DNA from 4 places in the Microbispora sp. NPDC004025 genome. Region 3 is predicted to be linked to each of the others. Evidence: riboswitches for the same ligand, from Rfam matches in the RefSeq annotation. Region 3 holds a riboswitch; each other region holds the start of a gene.
What was found. A riboswitch is a leader RNA that binds a small molecule or an ion and turns the genes downstream of it on or off. The one in region 3 is predicted to bind cyclic di-AMP.
Positions count from the first base shown of each region.

Region 1: another riboswitch for cyclic di-AMP. It lies ahead of ACWEQG_RS04960 (CHAP domain-containing protein); the one in region 3 lies ahead of ACWEQG_RS37770 (coiled-coil domain-containing protein).
Region 2: another riboswitch for cyclic di-AMP. It lies ahead of ACWEQG_RS26860 (CHAP domain-containing protein); the one in region 3 lies ahead of ACWEQG_RS37770 (coiled-coil domain-containing protein).
Region 4: another riboswitch for cyclic di-AMP. It lies ahead of ACWEQG_RS23175 (glycoside hydrolase family 25 protein); the one in region 3 lies ahead of ACWEQG_RS37770 (coiled-coil domain-containing protein).

Region 1 is NZ_JBSGHN010000002.1:114,325-118,527, forward strand. Features, by position in the region: gene ACWEQG_RS04950 (extracellular catalytic domain type 1 short-chain-length polyhydroxyalkanoate depolymerase) at 1-567, shown strand, start outside; gene ACWEQG_RS04955 (DUF305 domain-containing protein) at 821-1,447, shown strand; gene ACWEQG_RS04960 (CHAP domain-containing protein) at 1,481-2,089, opposite strand; cyclic di-AMP (ydaO/yuaA leader) riboswitch at 2,439-2,581, opposite strand; gene ACWEQG_RS04965 (GNAT family N-acetyltransferase) at 2,806-3,558, opposite strand; gene ACWEQG_RS04970 (SPW repeat protein) at 3,948-4,203, opposite strand, start outside.
Region 2 is NZ_JBSGHN010000012.1:91,377-95,579, forward strand. Features, by position in the region: gene ACWEQG_RS26850 (alpha/beta fold hydrolase) at 1-469, shown strand, start outside; gene ACWEQG_RS26855 (MerR family transcriptional regulator) at 492-1,295, shown strand; gene ACWEQG_RS26860 (CHAP domain-containing protein) at 1,377-2,048, opposite strand; cyclic di-AMP (ydaO/yuaA leader) riboswitch at 2,063-2,196, opposite strand; gene ACWEQG_RS26865 (sensor histidine kinase) at 2,379-3,566, opposite strand; gene ACWEQG_RS26870 (response regulator transcription factor) at 3,563-4,203, opposite strand, start outside.
Region 3 is NZ_JBSGHN010000026.1:16,929-21,131, forward strand. Features, by position in the region: gene ACWEQG_RS37760 (DeoR/GlpR family DNA-binding transcription regulator) at 81-884, shown strand; gene galT (galactose-1-phosphate uridylyltransferase) at 922-1,980, shown strand; cyclic di-AMP (ydaO/yuaA leader) riboswitch at 2,053-2,191, shown strand; gene ACWEQG_RS37770 (coiled-coil domain-containing protein) at 2,205-3,137, shown strand; gene ACWEQG_RS37775 (hypothetical protein) at 3,203-3,634, opposite strand; gene ACWEQG_RS37780 (serine hydrolase domain-containing protein) at 3,957-4,203, shown strand, end outside.
Region 4 is NZ_JBSGHN010000009.1:226,619-230,821, reverse strand. Features, by position in the region: gene secD (protein translocase subunit SecD) at 1-1,556, shown strand, start outside; gene ACWEQG_RS23175 (glycoside hydrolase family 25 protein) at 1,631-2,353, opposite strand; cyclic di-AMP (ydaO/yuaA leader) riboswitch at 2,366-2,509, opposite strand; gene uppS (polyprenyl diphosphate synthase) at 2,828-3,544, shown strand; gene ACWEQG_RS23165 (oxygenase MpaB family protein) at 3,541-4,203, shown strand, end outside.

The DNA of each region.
Region 1 (4,203 bases), on a different contig from region 3:
CCCCGGGTGGCCGTCTGGCAGGGCCAGGCGGACTACACGGTCGTCCCCGCCAACGGGAGGCAGCTGCGCGACCAGTGGGCGAACGTGCGGGGCGTCTCCCCCGCCCCCACCGCCACACGGTCGCTCACCGGCGGCGCCACGCTCACCGTGTACGGCGACGACGACGTCCGCCTCTACGAGATCGGCGGCATGGGTCACGGCCTCCCCGTCGATCCCGGCGGCGCCCCCGACCAGTGCGGCGCCACCGCGGCGTACTTCCTCGACACGATCTGCTCGGCCTACCACGACGCCCGGTTCTTCGGCCTGGACGGCGGCGCCCAGCCCAGCCCCAGTCCCAGTCCCAGTCCCAGTGCCAGCCCCAGCCCCTCGCCCGGCGGCACGCCGGCCGGGACGTGCGTACGGGCGAGCAACTACGCCCACACCACGGCGGGACGGGCCTACCAGTCCGGCGGCCACACCTACGCCAAGGGGTCGAACGACGCGATGGGCCTGTGGAACACGTTCACCGTCCACGCGCTCCGGCAGACCGGCCCGGATCACTGGGTGCTCGCCGACGGCCAGTGCTGACCCGCCGCCTTCCGAGGGGACCGCGTGGCCCCCGCGACCGCCAGGAGGCCCGGGAGGCATGATCGGCATCCGGCCGGGCACGTCTCCCGGGGCGGACGGCGGGGGCGTCGCGTCCGGGCACGGCGGAGGTTTCGCGGGCGGCAGGCCCCGCGGCTTCCGGCGTGCCACGGCGGGTCGGGCCGCCACCGCGGGCCGGGCCGTCGCCCCGTTCCGGCCCGGTCGCCGTGTCCGGACGAATACGGAGGTGGTTGCGATGAGCGGACGCGTACTGCCCTCGGCCCTGCTGGCGGCCGCTCTGCTGAGCGGCACGGGCGGGTACGGCACCGCGGCCTTCGCCGGCACGCCGGCCCCGCCCGCCGCACTGGCCGCCGCCCCGGCCGCCACACTGGCCGCCGCCCCGGCCGCCACGACGCCGGCGGCCGGCCACAACGAGCAGGACGTCATGTTCGCCCGGATGATGATCCCGCACCATCGTCAGGCGGTGGAGATGTCGAAGCTGGCCGGCAGCCGGGCGGCCGACGCCCGGGTCAGGCGGCTCGCCGAGCGGATCGAGGCCGCCCAGGCTGCCGAGATCCGCACGATGAGCGGCTGGCTCACCGCCTGGGGCGAGCGGGCGCCCGACGAGAGCGCCGCGCCGGCCCACCACGCCATGCCCGGCATGATGTCCCCCGAGGACATGCGGCGCCTCGAGGGACTGTCCGGGCGGGCCTTCGACCGGGCCTTCCTCACCATGATGATCCGGCACCACGAGGGCGCCGTCAGCATGGCCAGGGACGAACTGCGCGGCGGAGCGTACGAGCCGGCCCGGCGGATGGCGGCGTCCGTCGTCTCCGGCCAGTCGGCCGAGATCACGGAGATGAAGCGCCTCCTCCAGCAGTGACGGCCCGCTCGTCCGGGACGCGGCCGGCGGAGGTCAGCGGGTGCGGCGCCTGCGGTGCCGTCCGACGGAGGGCGCCGCCGCGGCCCTGAACCGGAGCCCGGTCACGGCGGTGGAGACCACCGCGAAGAGCAGACCGGCCGGCAGGACGGCGTCGCCCGGCGACCACACGACGTCGGGAGACTGCCCCTGTTGCGCCGCCATGTTCCTGGTGGTGGGCCCGGCCGGACCCTGGACGCTCGCGTTCACCGCGGCCACGGGCTGGACCGTCACCGTCGCCTTCGGCGTCGGCTTGACCTTGCGCGGCAGGCCGTACCCGACGATCTTGTTCTTGTCGCGCACCTTGCGCTTCAGCCAGACGCCGTCGACGTTGCCCTCGATCGTGTGGACCTTCCCGCCCACGACCTTCTCGACCACGCCGACGTGGTCGATGTCGCGGACGTTCTTGGTTCCCGACCAGTCGAAGAAGACCACCGCGCCCGGCTCGGGCTTGTCGCTCCAGGCGTGCTGCTTCTTGAACCACTTGGCATGCCGCGTGGTCAGCGCGAACTCGCCGACGTGGTCCTGCACCCCGGCCCGGTTCGCCGCCCAGGAGACGAACATGTCGCACCAGGGGGCGGTCTTGAAGTCGGGGTCCTTGGCCACGTTGTCGGCGTACCACTCGCCGAACTTCGTATGTTTTCCCGCTCGTTCGCGGTAGCCCAGTTCCGGGCGGACGGCGTCGAGCAGTTGCCGAGCTATGGGATCGCTGGAAATCGGAGGCTCCTCATGGCGCGCTTTAAGACATGACGAACCGGCCCACCGGGCGTGACGGCACGACGGCATGGCCGTACGAGGGCACGGCCCTCCGGCGGGGCGGAATCAGAAACGGGAGATGTGGCAGCCCGTCACGGGCGCGCCATCACCCCGGAAGCCTGGAGACGTTCCAGGGCGGGCAAGCGGTCCGTCGATGCGACGCGGACCGGATCGGCAGGTGGAGCCGACACTCCACGCGCTCTCCTCTCCTTGGCCGCCTACCGGGTTAGCTGACGGGTTCGGGCCAGGAGTAGCCCTACCGGATGGTCCGGATTCACCCCGAGAGACATGGGTCCCCGGTTCCCGGGATGGATGACGTCCGGGATTCGGCGGTCGCCGGTCGTCCTCGGGTTGAGGACCGCACACCGGCGCGACACGGGAAGCATAGTAGATAACAAGTAAGACACGGTCCAAAAACCGGCAAATGACCCGATTCGGGCCGCCGCCGCGCGACACTTCCGCTGGTCCTCGCGGTCGCGGCCCGTCCTCGGTGAGATACGCCACACAGCCGTACGGCACCCGCCGCCGGCCGGACGATCCCTGGCCGGCGACCGGTCCCGGACGGGTCACTCCGCGAGCGACATGTACAGGCGGGTGCCCGACGGCCGGTAGCCGACGCGTTCGTAGACGCGCCGCGACCCCTCGCCGCCGTACTCGAGCCACACCGACCGCGCGCCACGGGTGAACATCTCGGCGGTCAGCGCGGCGGTGACCGCGGCGGCGACGCCCCGGCCGCGGAAGGCCGGGCGCGTGCCGACACCGGCGAGTTCCGACGTGCCGACGGCGGGGGCGGAGCAGGTGGCCGCGCCGGCGCACCCGCCGTCCCGCGCCCGGACGAACCGCACCGCCCCGCCGCTCTCCTGCAGGCGGCGCAGCCGGGCCGCGCCCTCCGGTGAGGCGGCGAACTCGGCGCCGAACGCCTCGGACAGAGCGGCGTCGATCGACAGGTAGTCCTGGTCCGCGACCGGCGTCTCCACCAGGGGACCGCCGTCCCTTCGCGGCGTCAGCGTGTCCGGGGTGCAGACGAGGTAGTCGTGCACCGCCTCCACGCCGAAGCCCGCCCGGGCGAGCGCCGGCTCCACGCCGGGCGCGGCGTCCGGCGCGAACTCGAGCCGGGGCTTGAGCCCGCGATCGCGGAACGCCCCGACCAGCGCCGCGACGTCCCGCGCGGACGGCCGGGCTCCGGGCAGGGGGGTTGCGTAGTTGACGTGCGGGCTGCGGGTGTCGGGATCGATCCCGACGACGAAGCCGCCGGTCTCGACGACCTCGGGGCGGCGGCGAAGGTTGGCCACGGCAAAGCTCTGGACATCGATGTCCACGGTGATTGAACCTCACGTCGATGACGAAGTGGAGCGCGCTCCCGCCACGTCGAGCGGGCGATGAGCCGCGCGGGGGGCCGTCCCCATCGGGGGACGCGGACGGTGCGCGGAGCACCGCGGCGTCGGGCCGCCGTGAAACGGTGACGGCACTGCCCGCGCCGGTGCCGCCGGGTGGCGGACCGCTCAGTGCCGACGGCGGCCGCTGCGGGTCGCCGAAGCCATGGCCTCAGTCCTTCGTCTGTACGCGTGCTGTGAAGCGGTCGCACTCTCCCACGCGTCCGCGCACGGCCGCAACCGCTTATCCCCCGCCCCTTTCGCGCGGCCGGCCAGGACGCGTACGCGGGCCCGACGACGTCAGGGACGGGTACGCGGCCTGGCCTCGTTCGCGGCTACCACTGGCCGCCCGGTGCGCCGACTCCCCGTCGCCGGCCGCCGCGCTCGTGCTGCCGGTAGTTGGCCGCGAACGCCAGCGCGCCGAGGCCGAACAGGAAGATGATCGCCCCGGTGACCACGTTGTCCCAGATGGTCGCGGTGGTGGCCGGCTGTCCGCGGATCACCCACGGCGCGATGATCGTCCAGGCGCCCAGCACCGGCAGCACCCAGCTCACGCCGTACGTGCGGCCGAACGCCGACGCGCAGCTCAGC
Region 2 (4,203 bases), on a different contig from region 3:
TCCCGGCGCCGTCGCCGAGCTCGTGCTCATCGACGGGGCGAACCCGGTGTCCGAACCGTTCATCACCGAGGCCGTCCTGCCGGAGTTCCGCGCCATGTGGGAGGATCTGTCGGCGCGGCAGGAGGCCGAGCGGGGCACTGCCCGTCAGGTGTCGCTCACCGCCCGGGAGATTGTCGACCTGAACCTCGAGATCGACGTGATTCGGTCCGAGATCCTCGACCGATACGAAGAGATCGACCGGCCCATCACAATGATCATGTCGACCTCGATGGCCGGCGAGAGCGGCGAAGGGCACGCGCCGCGGTTCAACCGGATCTGGCGTGCAGGCGTCGAGCGGCTTGTCCGAGAGCACCCGCACGTCACCACCACATGGCTCGACGCCGACCATCGGCTGGTCTTCACCCATGCCCCGCGGATCGCCCAGATCATTCGTGGTACGGAAGGCCCACCCGGCCAGGCGACATCGTGAGCGACTCCTGGAGACCGGTCTGATGCTGACCATCGGCGAGCTGGCGTCCTACGCCGGAGTGACGGTGCGCGCGGTGCGTCACTACCACGCCAAGGGACTGCTGCCGGAGCCGGAGCGCGACCCCTCCGGCTACCGCAGATACGACGCCGGCGCCGTGATCGAGCTGATCAGAATCCGGACCCTCGCCGAGGCCGGGGTTCCGCTGGCGCGGGTGCGGGAGCTGCTGCGGGCCGGTGAGGAGGAGTTCGCCGCGGCGGTCGCGGAGATCGACGGGCGCCTGCGAGCGGAGATCCGGGAGCGGCAACGGCATCGCGAGCGGATCGCCCGGCTCGCCTCCGGGGACGGCCTGGCGCTCCCCTCGGAGGTGGTCGAGTATCTCGACCGGCTGCGGGCGCTCGGCGTCGACGAGCGGATCGTCCAGGCCGAGCGTGACGGCTGGATCCCGCTGGCCGCGCACTCACCCGCGCGAGTCGCGGAGTGGATGGCGCGCAAGCGTGAGCAGATCGGTGACCCGCTGCTCGCCGGCTTCTACCTCACCCTGAGTCAGGCTCTCGACCGAGCCGACGACGACCCGCGGCTGGTCGAGCTGGCCGACGAGCTGGCCGCTTACATCACGCGGATGGCCGACGAGCGCGGCGAGGACTATGTCGACGACACCGACATCGAGTCACCGCTCGTCACGCTCATGGACACGCTGGCGTTCGACACCGTGCCGCCGGCGCGTCGGCTGATCGAGCTGCTGAGGCAGCGGGGCTGGACCGGCTGGACCAAGCTCGAGCGCGTGGCCCCCAGGCCGGACGCGCCGCGTGAGCGGCCGACGACGTGAGCGTTCGCGCCGGACGCCCGCGGCGGCGGGAGGTACGGCGAAGCGCGCCGGGATGACCGGCGCGCTTCGGGGCGTCGGCCGTCAGGCGGCGGCGGTCGCTTCGCCCGGGTACATCGGGTAGCCGTACCCGACCACCTGCCAGGTGTTACGGGTGCGGGTCTCGACGGCGCCGTTGCCGGTGTTGCCCTCGATGGTCCGGATGGTGCCGTCGCCGTTGTCCTTGACGACGAAGCCGACGTGCACGACGTCGTCGATGTTCTTGCTGCCGTTCCAGTTGAAGAACACCACCGCGCCCGGCTTGGGCGTCCGGCCCCAGCGGCCGTGGTCGGCGAACCAGTTGGCGTGCTCGACGGTGTAGGCGTCGGAGCCCATGACCGGCCCGATGCCGAGCTGGTGGCCGACCCAGGAGACGAACATGTCACACCAGGGCGCGTTCAGGTAGCCCTTCAGGGTGCCTCCGTCGCGGGCGAGGGTCTCCTGGGCGCGGGGAGTGGTCATGTACCACTGCTGGAACTTCGTCCCGCCGCCGTAGGCGTTCTCACTGATCCCGACCTGGCTCTTGGCCAGGTTCAGCACGTCGGTGGCGCTGACCTTGGGCAGGGTCTTGGCGATCTCGGCCATGGACTGCGCGGCCGCCGGGCCCTTGCCGGTGGCGGGGTTGTCGGCGTGCGCGGCCGGTGCCGCGACAAGCACGGCCGAGGCGAGGGCGGTGCTCGCGAGGGCGGCGCGGACGCAGGTGTTGAGGACGTGCATGGTGGGGCGGACTCCCTTACTTCCATGCCGCCTACCGGGTTAGCTGACGGGTTCGGGCTGGAAGGCGCCCTACGGCAGGCATGCCGATTCACCCCAGGAGAGGTGGGTCCCCGGCTCCGCGCGGACGCGGACTCGGCGGCCGGGCGGCAAGCCGGGATCGGCCGGCCGCGTCGGTCTGAGGAGGGCTTCTTGACCATTGAATGAGCAAGTGCGCCCTGAGCTGCCTAAAAGGTAATAGACCAGGTCAAACCGGTCAAGTTAGAACAACTCGGATTTTACTCTCGAGTAGGGAGAGACCGGGCGACAGTGGGTACGGCACTCCGGATGTGATCAGCTCTGAGCCGCTCCGGGCAGGCGTACGGTCACCGTCAGGCCGCCCGCCGGCCGGGCGTCCGCCTCCGCCGTGCCGCCGTGCGCCACCGCGATGGCCCGGACGATGGACAGGCCCAGCCCCGCCCCCCGGGCGGAGCGGACGCGGTCGCCCCCGAGCCGGCGGAACGGCTCGAACAGGTCGTCCACCTCGTACGGCGGGACCGCAGGCCCGGTGTTCTCCACCGTCACGCTCACCCCGGTCTCGTCCTCCCGCAGCCGGACCCAGACCTCCCCGTCCCGCACGTTGTACTTGATCGCGTTCTCCAGCAGGTTGATAAGGCAGCGCTCCAGCAGGAGCGGATCGCCGTACGCGACCGCCCGGCGCAGGTCCTCGTGGACGACCACCTTCCCGCGGCGCGGCTGCAGGTCGATCTGCTCCATCGCCGTACGGACGACCTGCCGCAGGTCGACCGGCCTGCGGGCGGTGAGTTCCTGCTCCGACTGGGCCAGCATGAGCAGGCCCTCGATGAGCCGTTCGTGCCGGGCGTTGGTGCCGAGCAGCGCCCGGGCCAGCGCCTTGAGGTCCTCCGACGCCGCCGGCTCCTCCAGCGACACCTCCAGCACCGTACGGTTGACCGCGAGCGGGGTGCGCAGCTCGTGGGAGGCGTTGGCGATGAACCGGCGCTGGGCGTCGAACACCCGGTGCAGCCGGTCGAGCATCGCGTCGAAGGTGTCCGCGAGCCGTTTGACCTCGTCCTGGGGGCCGCTCAGGGCGATCCGCTCGTGCAGCGTGCTCTCCGACAGCCGCTGCGCGGTCTCGGTCACCCGCTCCAGCGGGCGCAGCGCGCGGTCGGCGACCAGGTATCCCAGCAGCACCGCGACGGCCCCGACTAGGATCATGACGATCAGCGACGACCCGAGGACGTCGCTCAGCACGCCGGCCGCCCCCTGCTCGACATCGGTACGCACCCGCTGCGCGAGCATGTCGGCGCCGGGCAGCGCGCCGCCCGGAGCGGCGTCGGGGGTGCCCCCGCCGGTCACCTTCGACGCCACCGCCACCACGAACCGCTGGTTGAGCGCCCGAGCCGTCAGCAGGTGGGTGAACCACAGCAGCACCGACCCCGCCACGAAGAACAGCCCGCCGTACAGCAGGGTGAGCCGCATGCGCAGGCCGAGCCTGCCCCAGAAGAACAGGGCACGCGTCACAGCCGGTACCCCCGGCCCGGCACGTTCTCGATCACGGCAGGGGCGCCCAGCTTGCGGCGCAGCGAGGTGATCGTGACGCGCAGCACGCCCGTCCCGGCGTCGGAGTGCTCGTCCCACACGTTCGCCCGCAGCCGCGCCGAGGTGACCAGGTCGCCGCCCGCCCGCATCAGCTCGTGCAGCACGTCGAACTCCCTGCGGCCCAGCGCCACCTGACACCCGTCCCGCACGACCGTACGGCGGGCGGGGTCGAGCCGGATCCCGGCCCGCTCCAGCACGGGCGGCACCGCACGGGACGAGCGCCGGGCCAGCGCCCGGACCCGGGCCACCAGCTCGGCGAACGCGAACGGCTTGACGAGGTAATCGTCGGCGCCCAGGGACAGGCCCCCGACCCGGTCTCTGATCCGCCCGGCCGCGGTCAGCATGAGGATGCGGCTCGCCCCGCCCGCGCCGATCAGCTCCCGGCAGACCTCGTCCCCGTGCACGTCGGGCAGGTCGCGGTCCAGCACGACCACGTCGTAGTCGACGTAGGCGGTCAGTTCCAGCGCCTCCCGCCCGTCGTAGGCCACGTCCACGGCGATCGCGTGCAGCCGCAGCCCCCGGGCGACCGCGTCGGCCAGCTGTTCCTCGTCCTCGACCA
Region 3 (4,203 bases):
GCAAGTACCCGGACCCCAACTCAACACGTCCCCACGTGTGTGGGGCATAATTTGTTTGAATCTGTTGACAGGAGTGGTGGATGCTGGCCCAGCAACGGCAGCAGGCGATCCTGGAGAGGGTGCGCAGAACCGGCGGGGTGCGCGTCGCGCAGCTCGTACGCGACCTCGGGGTCTCGGACATGACGATCCGCCGCGACCTGGAGGTCCTCGCGGAACGCGGCCTGATCGTCAAGGTGCACGGCGGGGCGACCGCCACCGGCACCGGCTCGACGGAGGAGCCGGGCTTCGCGGCCAAGTCGGTGCGGCAGCAGGCCGAGAAGGAGGCCATCGCCCGCCGGGCGGCCATGCTCGTACGGCCGGGCAGTTCGGTCGCCCTGTCGGCCGGAACCACGACCTGGACGCTCGCCCACCACCTGGTGGACGTGCCCGAACTGACTGTGATCACCAACTCCGTGCAGGTGGCCGACGTCTTCCACCGGGCGGGGCGGCCCGACCAGACCGTGGTGCTGGTGGGAGGCGTGCGCACGCCCTCCGACGCCCTGGTCGGCCCGGTGGCCGTGGCGGCCGTCCGCTCCCTGAACGTCGACACGCTCATGCTCGGTGTGCACGGCATGAGCGTCAGGGCGGGATACACCACGCCCAACCTGCTGGAGGCGGAGACCGACCGCGCTCTCATCGCGGCCGCCCAGCAGCTCGTGGTCCTGGCCGACCACACCAAGTGGGGGACGATCGGCATCAGCACGATCGCCGCCCTCGGCGAGGCCGACGTGGTCGTGAGCGACGTCGGCCTGCCGGATGAGGCGCGCGCCGAGCTGTCGGAGCACGCCGGCGAGCTCCTCCTCGCCGATCCGTCCGGGGAATCCGCACTGGAAACCGCCCTGTGACGCCGAACACCGCACGCCGATAGTTGGAGACCGCTTCGTGAAGCGCACCATCACCCATCTCGCCGACGGCCGCGAGCTCATCTACTTCGACCGGCGCGACGACGCCGACCACAGCGCCACCGACCCCAGGGACCTACCGCCGCGCCCGCTCGCCTCCGAGTTGCGCTACGACCCCCTGATGGACGAGTGGGTGGCCGTCGCCCGGCATCGTCAGACGCGCACCCACCTGCCGTCCGCCCAGGAGTGCCCGCTCTGCCCGGCACATCCCGGCTCGGAGATCCCCTCGCCGTACGAGGTGGCGGTGTTCGAGAACCGGTTCCCGTCGTTCAGCTTCAACACCGGAGCGTACGAGCAGGTGGGCGGCCTGAGCGAGGTGCGGCCGGGGATCGGGCGCTGTGAGGTGGTCTGCTTCACCTCCGACCACAACGCGTCGTTCAGCTCCCTGAGCGACGAGCAGGCCGAGCTGGTCGTCGAGGCGTGGGCCGACCGTACGGCCGAGCTGTCCGCGCTGCCCGGCGTGGAACAGGTCTTCTGCTTCGAGAACCGCGGCGCCGAGATCGGCATCACGCTGCCGCATCCTCACGGGCAGATCTACGCCTATCCGTACGTCACGCCGCGTACGCGCCAGATGCTGGACACCGCCGCCCGTCACCGGGGCGGCAACCTGTTCGCGGACGTCCTGGCCGCCGAGCGGAAGGGCCCCCGGGTGGTGGCCGCCAACGAGCACTGGACGGCCTTCGTCCCGGCCGCCGCGCGGTACCCGTTCGAGGTGCACGTCTACCCGCACCGCCGGGTGCCCGACATCCCCGCCCTGTCGCCCGAGGAACGGGCCGCCTTCGCGCCGCTCTACATCGAGGTGCTGCGCCGCCTCGACGGGCTGTTCGGCGTCGTCATGCCGTACGTCGCCGCCTGGCACCAGGCCCCGGTCACCTACCGGCGCGACCTGGCCTACCTTCACCTCCAGCTCTTCACGATCCGGCGGGCGCCGAACAAGCTGAAGTACCTCGCCGGCTCGGAGTCGGCGATGGGCGCGTTCGTCAACGACGTGCTCCCGGAGGAGGCCGCCCGGATGCTCCGTGAAGTGGTCACGGCTTGATCACCGTAACGGTTGCGACTTGGGTGGCACCTGCGGTTTCTTTACCAGTAGTATCCCGGAGCACCGGCTGTCACAGCCGGTACGCCTAATCCCGGGCGCCTCGCCCGGGAGCCGGGGACCCAACCACGCATCTGGGGTCAAGGCAGCCGCCTGCCCGGGCTCCTCCAGCCCGCACCCGTCAGCTAACCCGGCCGGCATGTGGAGAGGAGTGGGCTCTGCCCCGCGTGTTCCCCCTGGCTGTCGGTGTGCTCGCCTCCGCCGCCCTCGTGTTCGGCGCGGCCGCCCCGGGCGCCGCCGACCCCAAGCCCACGGAGAAGCAGCTCAAGCAGGAGCTGTCGGACCTGCGGAAGAGGATCGACCGCCTGATCGCCGACTACAACGCCAAACGAGTCGCGCTCGCCAAGGCCCGTGTCGAGGAGAAGGCCGCGCGCGGCCGGCTGGCCAAGGCGGAGGCCGATTACGAGGTCGCCAGGGACGCCGTACGGCAGATGGCCGGGCTGCGCTACCAGACGGACAGCTCGATGGCGCTGCCCGACATGAACACCGCCGCGCTGAACTACCAGCTCAAACAGGAGCAGGCCGCCAGGCTCGAGCACTTCGACCAGATCCGCGCCGAGCGGCAACGGGCCGCGGACGCCGCCGAGACGCTCACCGGACAGCTCAAGACGCAGGCCGCCGAGGTCGCCGCACAGCGCGAGGACGCCGAAGACCTCATCGACAAGATCAAGGGCAAGCTCGACGCCCTCATCCCGATCGCCCCGGGCAGACGGGCCGGCGGTTCGTGGGCGCCGGAGCTGCCCGCCGGCTCCGACAACATCACCCCCCGTATGCGGCTCATGCGCACCGAGGTCGACAAGGCCTTCAACCTGCGGTTTCCGGTGGGCTGCTACCGCGCGGAGAACAGCGGCGAGCACCCCCTCGGCCGCGCCTGCGACTTCATGATGAGCTCGGGCGGCGCCATGCCCTCCCCCGAGATGAAGGCGCTCGGCGACAGCCTGGCCGCCTGGGCCATCAAGAACGGGCCGAAGCTGGGCGTGATGTACGTGATCTGGCAGCAGCGCATCTACAACCTCGGCCATCCGGGCTGGCGGACCATGTCCGATCGCGGCGGAGTCACCGCCAACCACTACGACCACGTCCACATCTCGATGTACTGACCTGTCTGGGCGTTCGCGGGGGAGGCCGGCCACCTCGGCGAGCGAGGCGGCCGGGCCGTTCCGGGTCAGGCGGGGATCTGCTTCTCGTGCCAGGTGTAGTAGAGGTAGGTGCTGCCGGGCCCGGTCAGCGTGCCGTAGACCTGCCAGAAGGTGTTGGCGCCGGGCGAGAAGCGGAAGATCTTGTCCCCAGGCCGGTCGTCCACGATCACTCGCTGTGACCCGGTGGGCCCGATCCGGACCTCGATCGTGAACGTCTCGGTGTCGGGGATGTCGAGGCAGACCTCGTGCGTGTACGCCGTCGAACCGGCGATGTTGTAGAGGCGATTGTCCACCGCCGGCGCCTCGACGTTGGTGGGGACGTATTTGTTGACGACATAGGTGTACCCGCCCGTGGAGCAGTCCACTGCGGATGTGTCCGCGGACGCGGGGCCGACGCCGGTGAGCGTGGCGCCGAGAACGCCGCCGGCGACGGCGAGAACGGAGATGGTGCGCTTCATGCCTCTCCTCATCCGTGCGGTGACCCTTCACCCAAGTAGTTGAAGGGTGAATTGATTTTGATCACATCTGCCACATATGCACAAGCCTGAGCAATGAACCGTTCATCTCTGAGTCAAGGCGGTCAGGTTCGGCCTCCACAGTCGATGAACGGCCTGCTTGTGCTCTGCGAGCACCCGCGATCCGGAAGAGAACGTCGTCTTCGCCGTTGACGAGGTTTCATCGATGGACTAACTTCGTCTCTGCGAGAGACGGCACCGCATCACCGTGCCCGCCTCGTCGGCTCCTGCCCACACACCCCGATCGTTCGGAAGGCGATGACGCATGCCCGGAATCGGCGGCGAGACCGCACCTGGATTCGAAGCAGTACGTGAGGCGTTCGCGGCGAACCTGTCCGGCGGGCAGGAGGTCGGGGCCGCGGTCGCCGTCTACCTGCACGGCCGGAAGGTCGTCGACCTGTGGGGCGGGATCGCCGACCCCGGGACGGGCCGCCCCTGGGACCGCGACACCCTGGCGGTCGTGTTCTCCACCACCAAGGGCGTCACCGCCGCCTGCGCGCACCTGCTGGCCG
Region 4 (4,203 bases), on a different contig from region 3:
AGGCGCAGAACCTCGCGGTGCTGGTCAAGGGCGGTTCGCTCCCGGTGCCGCTGGAACTGGTCGAGCAGCGCACGGTCGGCCCGACCCTCGGCGCCGACGCCATCGCGGCGAGCGCCAAGGCCGGCATCGTCGGGGTGATCCTGACCGCGCTGTTCATCGGCGTCGTCTACCGCCTGGTGGGCGTGCTGGCCGCGGTCGCGCTCGCCTGCTACGGCCTGATCTCGTACGCCGGGCTCGTGGCCATGGGGGCCACGCTCACACTGCCCGGCCTGGCCGGGTTCGTCCTGGCGATCGGCATGGCGGTGGACGCCAACGTGCTGGTCTTCGAACGGGCCAGGGAGGAGTACGGCGAGGCGCCCCGCCGAGGCCTCAAGGCGGCCCTCGAACGCGGCTTCAAGAACGCCTGGAGCGCGATCGCCGACTCCAACATCACCACCCTGCTCGCCGCCGGGTTGCTGTTCTGGCTGGCCTCGGGCCCGGTGAAGGGCTTCGGCGTGACCCTGGCCATCGGCGTGCTGGCCTCGCTGGTCTCGGCCATGCTGATCACCCGGGTGCTCGCCACCGCCCTGATCGGCAGGATCGGCCCCCGGGCGTCCGGCATCGGCTCGATCGGCCGGGTCAGGACCTGGCTGACCCGGCGCGACCCGGATCTGATGCGGGGCAGGCGGCTGTGGCTCGCCGTCGCGGCCGGGCTGCTCGTGCTCGCCGGGGCGGGGCTGGTCACCCGCGGCCTGAACTACGGCGTCGAGTTCACCGGCGGCCGGATCGTGGAGTTCGGCACGAGCAGGCCGGTCGACGTCACGGCGGCCAGGCAGGCGGTGGCGGACGCCGGGTTCCCCTCGGCCGTCGTGCAACGGTCGGACGACGCGATCTCGGTGCGCACCGGGCAGATCAGCGCGGACGACGTGGTCCGCGTGGAGGAGGCGCTGGACCGGAGCGTGGGCGAGGTCACCAAGCAGCGTGACGAGCTCATCGGGCCGAGCCTGGGCGAGGAACTGCGCCGCAACGCGCTCATCGCGCTCGCCGTCGCGCTCGCCGCGCAGCTCGCCTACCTGGCGTTCCGGTTCCGGTGGACGTTCGGCACGGCGGCCGTGGCGGCGCTGTTCGTGGACGCGGCCGTCGTCGTCGGCACGTTCGCCTGGCTGAGCAAGCCGATCGACGGGGTGTTCCTGGCCGCGATGCTGACGATCATCGGTTACTCGGTCAACGACAAGGTCGTGCTGTTCGACCGGGTGCGCGAGCTGTGGCCGATGCGGCGCGGCGAGCCGTTCGGCCGGGTGGTGAACGCCGCGATCCTGCAGACCGCACCCCGCACGGTGAACACCGGGCTCGGGGCGCTGTTCATCCTGGCGGCTCTGGCGGTGTTCGGCGGAGACTCGCTGCGGGACTTCGCCGTCGCCCTGCTGATCGGCATCGTCGTGGGCACGCTGTCGTCGTCGTTCGTGGCCGGGCCGGTGGCGATCGCGCTGGAGCGGCGCTCCAGCCAGCCGCCGCCGGCTCCCGCCGCACCGCGGGTCAAGCCCGCGCGGCGCGACGGCTCCGGCGCGGTGGTCTGAGCCGGAACGGCCCCCGGGGGCGGGCGTCCCGCCCCGGGGGCCGTGCGGCTGGGTCGTGCGGCTGGGTCGTGCGGCTACTGGCGGCCGAGCGCGCGCAACTGGGCGGGCGTCAGCGCGGAGACGTTCTGGTCGATGGGCGAGTCGGTGTACTGGTGGATCGCCCAGGCCTTCCAGTCGGCGGGCGGCGTGATGTCGCCCGGAGCCTTGCTGTAGTGGGCCACCCAGAGCGGGTAGTCGCCGAGGCCGCGGCCGTACTTGTCGGCGAAGTTCCAGCCGCTGTAGAACATCGGCTTCGTCCCGGTCTTGGCCGTCACGTACTCCAGCCAGGCCTTGGCCCACTCGTTGACGTGCTCGACCGACTGGCCGTCGCTGGTCTCCAGGTCGAGCACCAGGATGTCGCCGGGCTTGCCCGGCTGCGAGCTCACCACGTCGAGGAAGTGGTCGGCCTCGGCGATGGGGTCGTTCTTGGGATGACCGTAGTGGTAGACGCCGCGGACGATGCCCTTCTTGTCCAGCTCACGCCAGTGCCGGGGGAAGGACGAGTCGACCCAGGACGTGCCCTCGGTCGCCTTGATGAAGCCGAACTGCGCGCGGCTGTTCATCCAGTCGTGGTCGGCCTCGTAGCCGGAGACGTCCTGGCCGTACGTGTGCGGGTTGGCGTAGGCCGGGCCGGGCAGGGCGACGGCCGCCGTGACGCCGGCCGTGGCGGCCGAGACCGCGAGGGTCGCCGCCGCGAGGGCGGAGCGCAGGCGCCGGCCGGAGGGCCGGCGATCGAGGGAGAGGCGGTGGGTGGACATGTCGGGGCTGACTCCTTGCTTCCATGCCGCCTACCGGGTTAGCTGACGGGTTCGGGCAGGAAGTGCCCTACGGGCGCATCTGGGGCTGCTCCCGATTCACCCCGAAGAGAAGTGGGTCCCCGGCTCCGCTGATCGCGGATTCGGCGGCCGCACGGTCACGGGACCGCGCGGACCGGGCAACGACACGGCAAGGGATGCGGCGCCGGAGGGCGGTCGCTACCCCAAACCGTGTGCCCTAAAGGTACACACACCATCAGATTGGTGTAAACGGGACAAAACACGTCTTTACCTGCGGCGACAGGCGAGGTAAGGATCACCGATACTGACGGTTAGTATTCATCGCCTCACGGATTGTGAAAGAGTCCGTCTCCGGAGAGATCACTCTCCTCCCTCCCCCCCGCACCAGGGCCGGGGACGGCGGCGAACGACGGAAGTGACCATGTACTCCTTCTCGAGGCGGGCGATGTGAGAGGCGTGCCTCATCACGTGGCGTGCGTGATGGACGGGAACGGGCGGTGGGCCGCGCAGCGGTCGCTGTCCCGCATCGAGGGGCATCGGGCGGCGGAGGCCGCCGTGATCGATGTCATCGAGGCGGCCCACACCGCCGGCGTCGGGTGGTTGAGCCTGTACGCCTTCTCCACGGAGAACTGGCGGCGCCCGGCCGCCGAGGTCGACGACCTGCTCCGGCTGGTTCGCCGCGCCATCCGCAAACACGCCTTGTCTTTGCACACACGCGGGATCCGCTGCCGGTTCCTCGGCGTCGCCGATCCGCGGATCCCGCCCGCGCTGGCCCGTGACATCGCCGATCTGACGGCGCTGACCCGCGACAACCGGCGGATGACGTTGACGGTGGCGTTCGACCACGGCGGCCGCCGCGACATCGTCGAGGCCGCCCGGTCGCTGATCCGCGACGGGGTGCCGCCCGAGCAGGTCACCGAGGAAAGCTTCGCCCGCCGTCTGCCCCACCCCGACATGCCGGAGGTGGACCTGGTCATCCGCACCTCCGGAGAACAGCGGATATCCAACTTCATGCTGTGGCAGGTGGCCTACGCCGAATGGGTCTTCCCCCGGGTGCTGTGGCCGGACTTCCGCGCCGGGCACTTCTGGGAATGCCTGGAGACCTACCGGCGGCGCGACCGCCGGTTCGGCGGGGTACAGGAACCGGCCCTGACAGGAAAGGAATGTCGATGAGCGACGCCGCACCCGCCGGAGCCGACGCCGATCCGCTCGGCCCGGGATCGATGCTCCACCGGTTGACCCGCCAGACACGCTGGGGGCTGGTGGCGACCCGGGCCATCGTCCTGGAGGCCGCGCACCCGCAGATCGGCGCCGCGCTGATCGCCAACTCGACCTTCGTCGCGCACCCGTGGCGGCGCCTGCGCAACACCGTGCTCAGCGCGCAGCGGATGGTCGACCCCGACATCCGGGTGCGCCAGCGGGAGGCGGCCCGGCTCAACCGCCTGCACGCGCGCATCACCGGCACCGACGCCGAGAACCGCCCGTTCAACGCCGCCGATCCCGAGGCACGCGCCTGGGTGGTGGCGACGCTGTTCGAATCCGCGGTCACCATTGGCCGGCTGAGCGGCGAGTCCCTCGACGGCCCCGCCCTGGACCGGCTGTACGCCGAGTTCCAGGCGTTCCTCGCACTGATGGACCCCTACGGCGGCAAGCTTCCGCCCACGGTGCGGGAGTTCTGGCGCTACTACTCGACCGTCGTCGAGGAGCGGCTGGAGAACACCGAAGCGGTCCACGTCGTCCTCGACCGCCTGTTCGCGCAGGTACCCGCGCCCCCTCTGCTCCGCGACCGGCCCGCCGTGTGGGCGGCGGGCAGGGCCATCGCCGGGCCGACG